DNA from 3 places in the Microbacterium sp. USHLN272 genome. Region 3 is predicted to be linked to each of the others. Evidence: predicted binding sites of a transcription regulator. Region 3 holds the regulator's gene; each other region holds the start of a gene.
The links. Region 3 encodes LexA, which represses DNA repair genes until DNA is damaged. Its sites were predicted from a motif close to TCGAACANNTGTTCGA; they were not measured.
Positions count from the first base shown of each region.

Region 1: a site for LexA is predicted at 2,575-2,590, ahead of WFJ97_RS13975 (HNH endonuclease signature motif containing protein). Genes of this name have one in related genera too.
Region 2: a site for LexA is predicted at 3,013-3,028, ahead of recA (recombinase RecA). Genes of this name have one in related genera too.

Region 1 is NZ_JBBCRA010000002.1:135,829-140,519, forward strand. It holds gene WFJ97_RS13965 (ABC-F family ATP-binding cassette domain-containing protein) at 1-695, opposite strand, end outside; gene WFJ97_RS13970 (alpha/beta hydrolase-fold protein) at 728-2,419, opposite strand; gene WFJ97_RS13975 (HNH endonuclease signature motif containing protein) at 2,620-4,029, shown strand; gene WFJ97_RS13980 (glycoside hydrolase 5 family protein) at 4,120-4,691, opposite strand, start outside.
Region 2 is NZ_JBBCRA010000001.1:713,000-717,690, forward strand. It holds gene miaB (tRNA (N6-isopentenyl adenosine(37)-C2)-methylthiotransferase MiaB) at 1-998, opposite strand, end outside; gene WFJ97_RS03620 (regulatory protein RecX) at 1,046-1,519, opposite strand; gene recA (recombinase RecA) at 1,765-2,814, opposite strand; gene WFJ97_RS03630 (DUF3046 domain-containing protein) at 3,084-3,308, opposite strand; gene WFJ97_RS03635 (helix-turn-helix domain-containing protein) at 3,333-3,641, opposite strand; gene WFJ97_RS03640 (CinA family protein) at 3,783-4,268, opposite strand; gene pgsA (CDP-diacylglycerol--glycerol-3-phosphate 3-phosphatidyltransferase) at 4,265-4,691, opposite strand, start outside.
Region 3 is NZ_JBBCRA010000002.1:34,579-39,269, reverse strand. It holds gene WFJ97_RS13500 (S9 family peptidase) at 1-1,782, opposite strand, end outside; gene lexA (transcriptional repressor LexA) at 1,830-2,516, opposite strand; gene WFJ97_RS13490 (LysM peptidoglycan-binding domain-containing protein) at 2,826-3,188, shown strand; gene WFJ97_RS13485 (histidinol-phosphate transaminase) at 3,266-4,351, shown strand; gene hisB (imidazoleglycerol-phosphate dehydratase HisB) at 4,348-4,691, shown strand, end outside.

The sequences.
Region 1 (4,691 bases), 100 kb from region 3:
AGGTTCTGACGCTTCGCCTCGGTGGCGGCGGCCATGCGGTCGCGCTCGACGCGCTGCAGGATGTATGCCGCGTACCCGCCCTCGAAAGGCTCGACGATGCGGTCGTGCACCTCCCAGGTCTCGGTGCAGATCTCATCGAGGAACCACCGGTCGTGAGTCACGACCATCAGGGCGCCCGAGTTCGTGGCCCAGCGTTTCTTGAGGTGCCCGGCGAGCCACGTGATCGCCTCGACGTCGAGGTGGTTGGTCGGCTCGTCAAGGGCGATGACGTCCCAGTCGCCGGCGAGGAGGCGGGCGAGCGAGACGCGGCGGCGCTGACCACCGCTGAGGGAGCCGATCTCGGCATCCCACGGGAGGTCGGTCAGCAGCCCCTCGATCACGTCGCGGGTGCGAGCGTCACCCGCCCACTCGTACTCGGGGGTGTCGCCCACGACGGCCTGACTGATCGTGAGCTCGTCGGGGAGCGTGTCCGCCTGATCGAGCACACCGATCGTCGTTCCGCCGCGCACCGTGACGCGACCCGAGTTCGGTTCCTTGATGCCCGCGAGCATGCCGAGCAGGCTCGACTTGCCGTCGCCGTTGCGGCCGACGATGCCGATGCGATCCCCCTCCTCGATGCCGAGCGTCACGGAGTCGAAGACGACCCTCGTCGGATATTCGAGGTGCAGGGCCTCGGCCCCCAGAAGATGTGCCATGTCACTGTCCAGGGTAACCGGGTGCGCGGGGGTCAGCGCACGCTGCTGCGTCGCCGGCGGGCGAGCAGCGCGGCCCCTCCCCCGAGGAGCACTGCGGCGCTCGCGGCGAGGGCGATCGGGGCGATGGCCCCGGCGTCCGCTCCCGTGTTGGCCAGGCGATCGCCCGGAGCGGTCGCCCCGCCGGACGCCGCCGCGACGACCTCGACCGGCGCCCAGCCGATGAGCGCGCCGTCGGTGGCGTAGACGGCGACGCGGTGCGCCCCGAGCGCGGCATCCGTCGGAACGATCGCCTGCACGATGCCGGCAGACGAAACCGCGAGCGTGCCGAGGTGGGTGGGGTCGGAGAAGAGGTAGACGTCGACCTTCGCGCCGGCGAGGTCGGGTCCGAGCGAGAGATCGAAGGGCGCCCCCTGCGCGACGGTGACCGGTGCGGTGACGGGGCCGCGGTTGTCGTCGGTGAGGTCGTCGGCGGACGGGGAGGCGGGCGCCTCCGGGGCGACCGTCACGGTGAGCGTGGCGGGCTCGGTCGCGGACTCGCCCACGGCGTTGGTGAAGACCGCGCGATAGCGGGTGCCGGAGGCGGATGCCGGGACGGCGTCGATCGTGAGGGTGGGGGCGGCGGCATCCGGGATCGTCACCCAGTCACCGGCATCCGGCAGCTGCGTCTGCCAGATCACGGTGGGTTCGGGGGTTCCTGTCGCCGTGGCGGTGAAGGTCGCGGTCGCTCCCGCGGGGATCTCGGCATCCGACGGCTGCGTGACGATCTGCGGGGCGACGTCCTGCTGCTCCGGCAGGGACGTTCCCGGAACGTCGGTGCCCGGCGCTGCGTAGATGAATCTCAGCCCGCGGCTGAACGCCGCTCCGATCACCGAGAGGTGGGTCTCGTCGTCGAAGACCGTGGCGCCCAGTTCGAGTCCGTCGTAAGCGCGGGCGGCGAGCGTGTGCGCGAAGCTCGTCATGTCGCTGGTCATCGGGAACCCGGAGGTCGTCTCCTCGAGCTCTCCGACCGAGAGGAAGACGCGCGCGTCGAGCGCATCGTGCGTCTCGGCGTAGTCGGCCTCCATGTCGAGGATCGTGCGGTCGTCCCACCAGATCGAGGGGCTCGCGATGACGAACCGGTGGAAGAGTCCGTCGTTGTGGAGCAGTGCATAGGTGGCGAAGAGACCGCCGAAGGAATGGCCCATGAGTGCGCGGTCGCCGGGGTCGGCGCGGAACTCGCTCTCGATCTGCGGGACGAGTTCGGATCTCAGGAAGTCGAGGAACTCGGGAGCACCGCCGGTGGGCACGTCGGCCGTGATCTCGGTCGGGGTGAGATCGAGCGTGCGGCGCACTCCGGAGGCCGCGAAGCCCTGGCCGGGGTCGTCGTACCCGATGCCGACGACCATCGTGCCGGGAGCGTTCAGCCGTGCGGCTTCGACGGCTGTTCCGAACTCGGCGTTCGCGTCGGTGACGTAGAGGACCCGATACGGATCGCCGTTCTCGTCGTAGTTCGCCGGGAGGGCGACCGAGATCTTGTAGTCGCGACCGGCGGCGGAGGTGGTCGTCCACGTCTGGACGTCGCGGATGAACTCGTCGGGGCTTTCGGCCGAGGCGGCGACGGTGTGGGTGACGGGTGGGGAGGACGACGCGGGCGTGTCGGTCGCGGCGGCGAGCGCCAGGGTCGCGCCCGCCGTGAGTGCGATCGCGGTCGGGATGCCGAGCAGTCGGCGGAGGTCGAATCTCATGTCGTTTTCCCCTTCATCGGATGCCGCTGGATGCCGCTGGATACCGCCGGTGGGAAGCCACGGTAGAGGTGGCTGCGCTCGTCGGACATGTGAGGTCGGCCCAGAGCTGCGGTGCGGCGCTGTGGGGAACCTCCGGTCCGATTGGCGACGATTCTTCGTCTATATGTTCGAATGTCGGTGGTCCGTGGTGGGCTGTTCGCATGACGGAACTGCTCGACGCAACGGACTCCCAGACGGCGATGATCGCCGATCTGGTGGGCTCGGTGCGGGCGGTCGAGGAGACGATCGCTCGGCTGTCAGCCGTGCGCGACGGGATGCTCGCCGTCGCCGCTCGCGTCGCGGTCGACATCGCACGGCAGGCGGCGCATCCCGATCACGGCGACATGGCCCTGCGGGCGGTGGCGGCGGAGATCGGGGCGGCAGTGCGGGCGAGCGACCGTACGATCGAGCGGCGGATGGACGAGGCATCGTGGGCGGTCGAGCGATTCGCCGAGGTGTGGGCAGCGCAGGGCGGGGGGCGGATCAGCGCCACCCACGCCCGGGTCATCGTCGACGCGGGCGCACATCTGGACGACCCGGCCGATCGAGCGCGGTATGCGGCGCGAGCGGTGGAGGCGGCGGTGGTCGAGTCGCCGAACAGACTGCGACGGGTGGCGCGGCGGATCGCGGAGCAGTACCAGGCCCGCACCGTCACCGAGCGTCACCGCGACGCGCGGGAGTTGCGGCGGGTGTGGGTGAAGGACCTCGACGACGGGATGGCCGAACTCGGGATGCTCGGGCCCGCCGTCCTCGTCCACGGAATCCACGACCGGCTGACGCGCATGGCGCGGACGATCACCGTGGAGAACGGGCGGGCCCGGAAGGCGGCGAAGGGGACCGACCCGGATATCGACTCCCCCACCGACACGGACCGCGACTCCGACACCCGCACGACCGATCAGCTGCGCGCCGACCTGCTCGCCGACATCGCACTCACCGGCGCGCCGACCGGGCACGACACCGAGGCGGGACTGCTCGGCGAGATCCGCGCACGAGTCGAGGTCACCGTCCCCGTCTTCACCCTCATGGACGACGACACCGGCGGCCACAACGGCGGCAGCGCCTCCGGCGCACCCCCGGCAGAGCTCGACGGCCGCTCCCCCATCGACACCCGCACCGCACGCCTCCTCGCAGGCGACGCGACCGGATGGGAACGGGTGCTCACACACCCGATCACCGGCGCACTCCTCGCCGTCGACCGCTACCGCCCGTCGGATCAGCTCGCCCGACACCTCCGGGCTCGCGACCAACGCTGCCGCTTCCCCGGCTGCAACATCGCCGCACGACGATGCGACATCGACCACACCCACGCCGCGTCCGACGGCGGTGAGACCTGCGCCACCAACCTCGCGCACCTCTGCCGACGACACCACACGCTCAAACACCACTCGCTCTGGCGCGTCCAACACCGGCGCCCCAGGGAGGACGACGTCGGGCTCCATCTCGAAGGCGGAGGAGCAGATCAGACCATCAGAACCACCGGCGATCTCGTCTGGACCAGCCCGACCGGAACGACCTACATCGACCGCCCGCCCGAGCAGAACACGGTCAGGTTCTCCGACAGCCGGTGAATCGCCCTCCGGCATGATGCCAACGGGCGCGATGTCTTCCGGCACTCAGGCGCGACGTCGTCAGGCACGACGCCGTCAGGCACGACGCCGTCAGGCGCGCTGCGCGACCTCGACGACGGTCTCGATTCCGCGAGTGGCGAGAGAGGCGGCATCCTGAGCGGTGCGCGAGGTGACGACGGTCACGGGCTCGCCCTGCTCCCGCAGCTCGTGCCAGCGCTCGAACACCCGCCCGCCGGGGGCGAGGTCGGTGCGCGAGAGCGGAAGGTCGTCGGTGTCCACGTCGATCACCACACCCACGGTGCGCGGCATGACCGGAGAGTCACCGGCACCCGCAGCATCCGCCCGCGCCTGAGCGACCAGCTCCGCGAACCGCCGACCCAGCGGCTTGACGACGTTCTCGGTGTCGAGCAGTCCGAGCGAGTACTCGAGATCCTTGTAGTCCCCGAGCGAGCGCGATACGTCATGCGAGCACCACCACGTGATGCCGTAGAGGCCCTCGGTGGTCAGCGCCGCCTCGACCGTGCGCGTGGCGAACTCGGGCATCTCGTCGTCGGCGAGATTCATCGACGGCGCACCCACCTCCTGCAGCCACACCTTCCGCTGCGGATCGGTCGCGAACGCCTTCGAGAGCTCGATCATCCACTCGGCGTGGCGAACCGACG
Region 2 (4,691 bases), on a different contig from region 3:
GTCTCACCGGGGAAACCGACGATGATGTCGGTCGTGATGGCCGCGTCGGGCATCCGATCGCGCACACGATCGAGGATGCCGAGGAACTTCTCACTGCGGTAGGAGCGGCGCATTGCCTTGAGGATGCGGTCGCTGCCGGACTGCAGCGGCATGTGCAGCTGCGGCATCACGTTGGGAGTCTCGGCCATCGCATCGATCACATCGTCGGTGAACGCGGCGGGATGCGGGCTGGTGAAGCGGATGCGCTCGAGCCCTTCGATCTCGCCGGCGGCACGCAGCAGCTTGCTGAACGCCTGACGATCACCGAACTCGACGCCGTAGGAGTTGACGTTCTGTCCGAGGAGGGTGACCTCGATCGCTCCGTCCTCGACGAGCAGCCGGATCTCGTTGAGTATGTCGCCGGGACGCCGGTCCTTCTCCTTGCCGCGCAGGCTCGGCACGATGCAGAAGGTGCAGGTGTTGTTGCAGCCCACCGAGATCGACACCCAGCCGCTGTGCGCGGCGTCGCGCTTGGTGGGGAGCGTGGAGGGGAACACTTCGAGCGACTCGAGGATCTCGAGTTCGGCATCGCCGTTGTGGCGTGCGCGCTCGAGGAGACGCGGCAGCGAGCCCATGTTGTGGGTGCCGAAGACGACATCGACCCACGGAGCCTTGTCGAGCACGGTCTGCTTGTCCATCTGCGCGAGACATCCGCCGACCGCGATCTGCATTCCGTCCTTGCGGCGCTTGACGCCTGCGAGCTGGCCGAGTGTTCCGTAGAGCTTCCCCGCCGCGTTGTCGCGCACCGCGCAGGTGTTGATGATGACGACATCGGCTTCGTCACCGGCCGCGGCGCGAACGTAGCCTGCACTCTCCAGTGAGCCGGAGAGACGCTCGGAATCGTGCACGTTCATCTGGCAGCCGAACGTGCGTACTTCGTAGGATCTCTGACGACCGTCGACGTCGACGGCTGCCGACGACGAGGTGATGATCGTCGGTTCACTGCGCGGAGTAGTCATGATCTCTCCATTGTACGAGCGGGAGACGGCTCCTCCGGGCTGACGCGTCAGTCTGACTCGACGAAGCGCACCCCAGAGCTCTTCGTCCCGAACGATGCCTCGTTCAACGCCGTCTTCGCCGCGTTCGTCGCGACGGATCCGCCGTACCCACGACGAGCGAGCTGTCCGAGCAGACGCCGGAGAGCGGTGTCGTGGTCGAGGCGGCTGAGCGAGCGGGCCTTGGTGCGAGCGAAGTCCAGCGCGCGCTCCGCGTCGTCGTCCGGCAGTTCGTCGAGCGCTGCGGCGATCACGTCGCGCGGGATCCCGCGCTGCGAGAGCGAGCGGGAGATGGCGACGCGACCCTGGCCCTTGCGATCGACCCCCGCGGCCACGAGCATCTGCGCGAGCTCCTGATCGTCGAGATACCGGCGCCGGAGGAAGTCGTCGATGACGTCGTCGATCTGTGTGCCATCGAGCCCGTGAGTCCTCAAGACCTGCCGGGCCTCGGAGACCGAGAGCGATCGAGTACGGAGCTTGCGCACCAGACTCTCTTCGGCCGCTTTTCGAACCTCGACCGGGTCCGGCGCATCGTCGCCGGGGATTCGGTCGTCGACGAACGAGACGAGTGAGATGGAAGCGGATACTGGAGCGGGTGGCTCCACCGGTGTATCGGGAGTCTTCGCGGTCGCGGGCGGCGGGGTTACGCCGCGCGCTCCGAAAAGAGGGATGACGGGGGCGACCCGCCCGATGTCCTGATGCGGACCGCCCCCGTTCTCACCGTTCATGATCAGGCCGGGCGACGCTCGGCGAGCTCATCTGCCGGAGCGGCGGGAGCAGCCGCGCCGCCAATGCCGAGCTTCTGCAGGATCTGCGTCTCGATGGCGAGTGCCACGTCGGTGTTGTTCAGGAGGAACGTACGGGCGTTCTCCTTGCCCTGACCAAGCTGGTCACCGTCGTAGGTGTACCACGACCCCGACTTCTTGACGATTCCGTGCTCGACACCGAAGTCGATCAGGCTACCCTCGCGCGAGATGCCGACTCCGTAGAGGATGTCGAACTCTGCCTGCTTGAAGGGCGGGGCCATCTTGTTCTTGACGACCTTCACGCGGGTACGGTTACCCACCGCGTCGGTGCCGTCCTTCAGGGTCTCGATGCGACGGATATCGAGGCGAACCGATGCATAGAACTTGAGCGCCTTACCACCGGCGGTCGTTTCGGGAGAGCCGAAGAACACACCGATCTTCTCGCGCAGCTGGTTGATGAAGATCATCGTGGTGTTGGTCTGGTTCAGACCACCGGTGAGCTTGCGAAGCGCCTGCGACATCAGTCGCGCCTGCAGACCCACGTGCGAGTCGCCCATCTCACCTTCGATCTCGGCGCGGGGCACGAGCGCTGCCACGGAGTCGATGACGATCAGATCGATGGCACCGGAGCGCACGAGCATGTCGGCGATCTCGAGCGCCTGCTCACCCGTGTCGGGCTGCGAGACGAGCAGGGCGTCGATGTCGACGCCGAGCTTGGCGGCGTAATCGGGGTCGAGCGCGTGCTCGGCATCGATGAACGCCGCGATACCACCGGCGCGCTGGGCGTTGGCGATCGCGTGCAGCGTGAGCGTGGTCTTACCCGAGGACTCCGGGCCGTAGATCTCGACGATGCGGCCACGCGGGAGGCCTCCGACGCCGAGAGCGACGTCGAGGGCGATGGAGCCGGTGGGGATGACTGCGACGGGTGCGCGCTCGTCGCTGCCCAGCCGCATGACCGAGCCCTTTCCGAACTGGCGGTCGATCTGGGCGAGTGCGGTCTCGAGGGACTTCTCGCGGTCGGCGGGAGATGGCATGTCGTGCTCCTTCTGCTTCGCGTGGTGCCGCCTGTAGGCTGTCGCGGCGCTTCCGGCTGGAAGCAACTCTCCGACAAGGCGTATGGCTCGGTGGCCATGTCTTCACCGTACGAGGAGCCTCCGACATTGCGTCGTCAAGTCACACGAACAGTGGAGAACACGAGCGTCTGAACCACTGTGCAGAAGACTACGCCCGCTTCGAACGAATATTCGACGACACGCCGGGTCCCGGCATCCGATCTCGACATCGATCGAACGCATGCGCGAACTCAGCGCCGACGCGGCTCCAGCCGGCCGGCACCGTGCCGTCGGTTCTCGGGCACTTCCATCTCGTCGCAGAGCGCGAACCAGATCTCTCGCGGGGGTATCCCCGCAGCCAGAGCCTCTTTCGCCGTGCGACCGGCGAGCGGGGTCAGCACCAGATCGTTCAACACCGACGACGTGCGGCCGGGGAACTCGTCCTCGACGGCACGCAGGAACTCACTTCGACGCATCGCGCAACGACGGGGTGCGTGGGCTCAGTGGAGCGAGAGCTCGGGCTCGATCGAGGCGACCAGATCGTCGGGAACGACGTCGGGGAACACCTGGATGCCCTCGAGTACGGAGATGCGATCTCCGACCTCGCGCATGATGGTGGAGATGGGGACGTCGAGCGCATCGGCGACGGAGGCGAGGATCTCGCTCGACGCTTCCTTCTGACCGCGCTCCACTTCGCTCAGATAGCCGAGCGCCACGGAAGCCTTGCTCGCGACCTGCCGAAGGGTGCGCCCCTTCTGCAGACGGAAGTCCCTCAGCACATCGCCGATTTCCTGTCGTACAAGAATCATCGGAACCTCCTCCCCAATCGGTTTCTCGGAGTCTCCCCCGAAGTGATGGCCAGTATAACCTCGCCGACCTTCATAAAATCTACAACTGCACTCTGTGGTTTGAGTGTGAGCACGAAATCAATAACCTCGTCGCGACGGCGACTATTCCCGGCACAGCTCTCGGACCATCTCGAGGGCGGCTCGAACGGACGCCGACCGGATCCGATTCCGGTCACCGGGGAAGAGGAACGATCGCGCCTCGATGCGCTCCGGCGTGGCGACGGCGATGTGCACGGTTCCGACCGGTTGCCCGTCGGGCGAGACGGGGCCGGCGATTCCCGTCGTCGCGACGCCGACTGCCGCGTCGATGCCGTCCACGCTCACGGCGTGCCGGACACCACGTGCCATCTGCCGCGCGACCTCAGGATGCACCGGGCCCTCACGGTCGAGGAGCGACTCGTCCACCCCGAGCAGCGTGTGCTTGACCGGCGTCGCGTACGCCACCACTCCGCCGAGAACCACGGAGGACGCACCCGGCACGCCGACGAGTTCGGCGATCACCGCCCCGCCCGTGAGCGATTCCGCCACGCCGAGTGTCCAGCCGCGACGCCCGAGCGTCTCGATCACGGATGCCGCGAGGTCGGTCATCGACTCCGACGCGCTCCGCGCACCTGGGCGACGACGTAGTCGATCCCGCTCCAGATGGTCAGCACCAGCACCACGAGCATGAGCACGAAGGTGATGAGGGTCCAGGCGGGAAGGCCGATCACCACGTGCAGAGGCATCAGCGCCCAGGCCAGAGCGACACCCTGCACAGCGGTCTTCACCTTGCCCATCCACGCCGCCGCGACGACGTGCTCGTTGACGATCATCAGGCGATGGATCGTGATGCCCCACTCGCGAACGAGGATGATCGCGACGATCCACCAGGACACCTCGCCGAGGATCGCGAGTCCGATGAAACCCGCGCCCGTCAACAGCTTGTCGGCGATCGGATCCCAGAGCTTGCCGAAATCGCTGACGATCTCGTAGCGGCGGGCGAGGTAGCCGTCGACCCAGTCGGTCGAGATG
Region 3 (4,691 bases):
GAAGCCGTGCCCCTCTCCGGGGTAGAGCACGTACTCGTGATCGACGCCCCGTCGGGCGAGCGCATCGCGGATCGCCTCGGACTGCGACGGAGGCACCACGATGTCATCGGCTCCCTGGAGCAGGAGCACCGGAACGTCGATCCGGTCGGCGTGCGTCAGGGGCGAGCGTTCGATGTACAGCTCCTCGGATGCCGGGAGCGGACCGACGAGGCCGTCGATGTAGTGCTTCTCGAAGTCGTGGGAGTCGGCGACGAGCATCCTGAGGTCGGAGACGCCGTAGCGCGAGATGCCCGCCGCGAACGCGCCCCCGCGCACGAGCGCGGAGAGGACCGTCCAACCACCGGCCGAGCCTCCGCGGATCGCGATGCGCGTCGGGTCCGCGAGGCCCGCCGCCGCGAGGCCGTGCGCCGCAGCGATGACGTCGTCGACGTCGACGACGCCCCACTGGCGGTCGAGCCGCTCGCGATAGGCGCGCCCGTAGCCGGTCGACCCGCCGTAGTTCACGTCGAGCACCCCGATCCCGCGGCTCGTGTAGAACGCGAGCGCCGCCGAGGTCGCCCCGGTCACGTGAGCGGTCGGGCCGCCGTGCACCAGCACCAGGTACGGCGGGAGTTCGTCGGTGGATGCCGCAGCACCCGGGTTCGCGGGCGGATACGCGTAGGCGTGCACCGGGCCGTGACGGCCGTCGAAGGTGAGAGCGAGGGGCGGCGGCATCCACGCGGGATCGACGGCCTCGCCTCCGCGGACCGCGACGACGGCACCCGTGCCGAGATCGGCGCACCACACGCCGGAGGTGACGCCCGATCCGTTCCCCGAGAGCAGGACGAGCGAGCCGACGACGTCATCGATGCTCACGTGCCCGTCGCACGGCACCTCGAGGCGTCGCTCGGAACCGTCGCCGGAGAGGACGACGATCTCGTCGCGGCCGTTCGTGCGCACGGCCACGAGACGGCCGTCATCGAGGGGCTGGAACCAGCGATTGCCGAGCACCCACAGTCCGTAGCCGGTGTCGGCGTCGGCGGAGGTGAGAGGGACCGGCGCGGCCGTGGGCACGATCCCGTCGACGGTGACACGGTGCACGGCCCAGCGCCCGTCTCGGTCGTCCGCGAAGAGGAGTTCGTTCTCGGATATCCACTCCGGCTGCAGGGCCGCACGTGTGGACACCGAGCCCGTCTCGCCGGAGCGCAGGTCACGCAGACGCAGGTGCGCTTCGTCCCACGGCATCCGCTCGCCCGACCATTCGACCCAGGCCAGCCTCGTGCCGTCGGGGGAGAGGGAGGGATGGGCGTAGAAGGCGCCGCTCTCGGCGTGCACGATGACGGCGGACGGGGACTCCGCGGCAGACCCGTCGGTCGGGATCTCGACGATCGCCCGACGGTGCTCGGTCGAGGTCAGGTCCTCGCGGACGGCGAGAAGGCGGCTGTCCTGCACGCGCAGCCCGCCGTGGGCGGGGCCCGGAGGAGTGAGAGCGACAGGCTCCGTGCCGCGACCGAGCCGGTAGACGCGCTGATCGTCGGCCTGGACGAAGAAGAGGGTGCCATCGGCGTCCGCCGTCCATGCTCCACCGCCGTACTCGTGCACGCGCGATCGGGCGCTCCAGGGAGCGGGGAGCACCTCATGTCCGAGCGATGAGCGCACCGTCATGCGACCGCCCTCTGCGGGTACGGACTCCGCCCACCAGATCTCCTCGCCGACGAATCGTGCTCCGTCGAGGCGCGGGGAGGCCGCGGCGACGGATGCCGGGGTGAAGGGCGAGGGCCAGGAACCGTACGGTGACGACATGCTTCGAGCCTATGCGTCGGCGCGAGCGCGCCGGGCCCGGGCGTGCGTCAGACCGCGCGGAGGACGGCGACGACCTTTCCGAGGACGACGGCTTCGTCGCCGAGGATCGGTTCGAACGCCGAGTTGCGCGGAAGCAGCCAGGTGTGGCCGTCGCGGCGCCGGAAGGTCTTGACCGTCGCCTCACCGTCGAGCATCGCCGCCACGATCTCGCCGTTCTCGGCGGTGTGCTGGGAGCGGACGACGACCCAGTCGCCGTCGCAGATCGCCGCGTCGATCATGGACTCGCCCGAGACCTTGAGCATGAACAGGTCGCCCTTGCCGACGAGCTGTCGCGGCAGGGGGAAGATCTCCTCGACGTGCTGGTCGGCCGTGATCGGGACGCCGGCGGCGATGCGACCGACGAGGGGCACCAGAGCAGCGTCGCCCACGGGAGTGGCGACATCGGCGGGGTTCTCGGTGCTCGTGCCGGGGAGATCGATCAGGACCTCCATCGCACGGGTCTTGCCGGGATCGCGACGCAGGTAGCCGCTGAGCTCGAGCTGGCCGAGTTGGTGGGTCACACTCGAGAGCGACTTGAGCCCGACGGCGTCACCGATCTCGCGCATGCTCGGCGGATACCCCTGCTGGGCGATCGACGACTGGATCACCTCGAGAATGGCCATCTGCTTGGGGCTCAGGCTCTTCCGACGGCGTGTGCGCGGTGCCTCGGGATCGGGGGCGGTGATCTCGCTCATGATGCTCCTTCGGTGCGCGATTCCGGCGTCCTTCTTCGAATGTCGGAGGCCCGTGGTTCGGTGTTGGTATCGAAACCGTATCCGAGAAAAGCGCGGATGTGGAAGATCTGTTCGAGCGTGTCGGTGAAATCACGAACGTGATTTCGAAGAAAGCTTGACAGATATTCGAATTCGAAGATACCTTCGGAACGTAGCTTCGCACTCGCCCCTCCCGGCCGAGAGGCGGATGCGAACGCTACGCCAACGTGGTCATCGCTCGCGGGTGATGACAGACCTCCGGTTCACCGGAGCAAGGCAGAGGAGAACGACATGAGCAGCATCACCTTCAGCACCGCAGCCGTCCGTCCGGTCCGCCCGGCGACGCGTCTCCGGCTGACGGCGCGCGGTCGTTGTGTGCTGCTCGCTCTGGCTGCGCTTCCTCTCGCATTCGGCATCGCCTTCGCCGCGCTCAGCGGCGGCAGCGCGCTGGCGACCGGCGAGGGGGCCGGCACGGTGACGTTCGAGACGGTCACCGTGATGCCCGGCGACACGCTGTGGTCGATCGCGGCCGAGGTCTCGCCCGAGTCCGACCCGCGAGAGGTGATCGGCGAGATCACTCGTCTCAACATGCTGCAGGGCGGCGTGCTGCAGATCGGCCAGGAGCTGTCGATCCCCGCGGAGTACGCGAGCTGACTCGTCCGGCCGTCGTCCCCACCGCAAAAGGCGGTAACGCGGAGAGCTGCCCCGCCCGTGCGGCCTAGCATGGAGTGGTGACTTCTTCGCTCGATGATCTCCCTCTCCGCGACGATCTCCGAGGGCTCACCCCGTATGGGGCACCTCAGGCGCCGCTCCCGATCGCTCTGAACGTCAACGAGAACACGCATCCCGTACCGGATGCCGTGGCAAGCGACATCCTCGACGACATCGCGGTCGCGCTCCGCGACGTGAATCGCTACCCCGACCGCGAGTTCACGGCTCTCCGTGAGGGCTTCGCGCAGTACCTCGGTCACGGCCTCGACGCCTCGCAGATCTGGGCGGGCAACGGCTCGAACGAGGTGCTCCAGCACATCCTCCAGGCTTTCGCCGGCCCGGGGCGGTCGGTCTTCGGCTTCGCGCCGACGTACTCGATGTACCCCCTGCTGGCCCAGGGGACGGGCGCGCGCTGGGTGGCGGGGGAGCGTCAACCCGACTACACGATCACCCCGGAAGAGGCGGTCGCTCAGATCGAGCAGGTCGATCCCGACGTGGTGCTCCTGTGCTCGCCGAACAATCCGACGGGGACGCCGCTCGGACTCGACGTCATCGAGGCCGTCTATGCCGCCGCGCGCGGTGTGGTCGTGGTCGACGAGGCCTATCAGGAGTTCGCTCCGCACGACGCGCCCTCGGCGCTCACGCTGCTGGAGGGACGCCCGCGGCTCGCGGTGTCGCGCACGATGAGCAAGGCCTTCGCCTTCGCCGGAGCGCGGGTGGGATACCTGGCCGCCGATCCCGCGTTCATCGACGCCCTGCGTCTCGTGCGATTGCCGTACCACCTGAGCGCGCTCACCCAGGCGGCGGCGGTCGCCGCGCTGCGCAACTCCGACGTGATGCTGGGCATGGTCGAGGAGATCGTCGCGCAGCGCGATCGCATCACAGCGACGCTTGAGGCGCTCGGATACACGCCTCACGAGTCCTGGTCCAACTTCGTGCTGTTCGGCGGCGTCTCCGATCCGAAGGCCACGTGGCAGCGTCTCTACGAGCAGGGCGTGCTCGTCCGTGACGTCGGGATCCCCGGCCACCTGCGCGTCACCGCGGGCACCGAGGCCGAGACCACGGCGTTCCTCGATGCGCTGGCCTCGATAGAATCGGCCTCATGAGCACCCCCACCCCGGCCCCGCGCACCGCGCGCCGCGTGCGCAGCACGTCGGAGTCCACCGTCGAGCTCGAGCTGAACCTCGATGGCACCGGCGCCAGCCGCATCGACACCTCCGTTCCGTTCTTCGACCACATGCTCACGGCTTTCGCCAAGCACTCGCTCACCGATCTGACGGTGCGGGCCTCGGGCGACACCCACATCGATGCGCACCACACCGTCGAGGACATCTCGATCGTGCTCGGCCAGGCGATCGGTGAGGCGCTCGGCGACAAGGCGGGCATCTCGCGCTACGGCGATGCGCTCGTGCCGCTCGACGAGGCGCTCGCCCAGGCCGTCGTCGA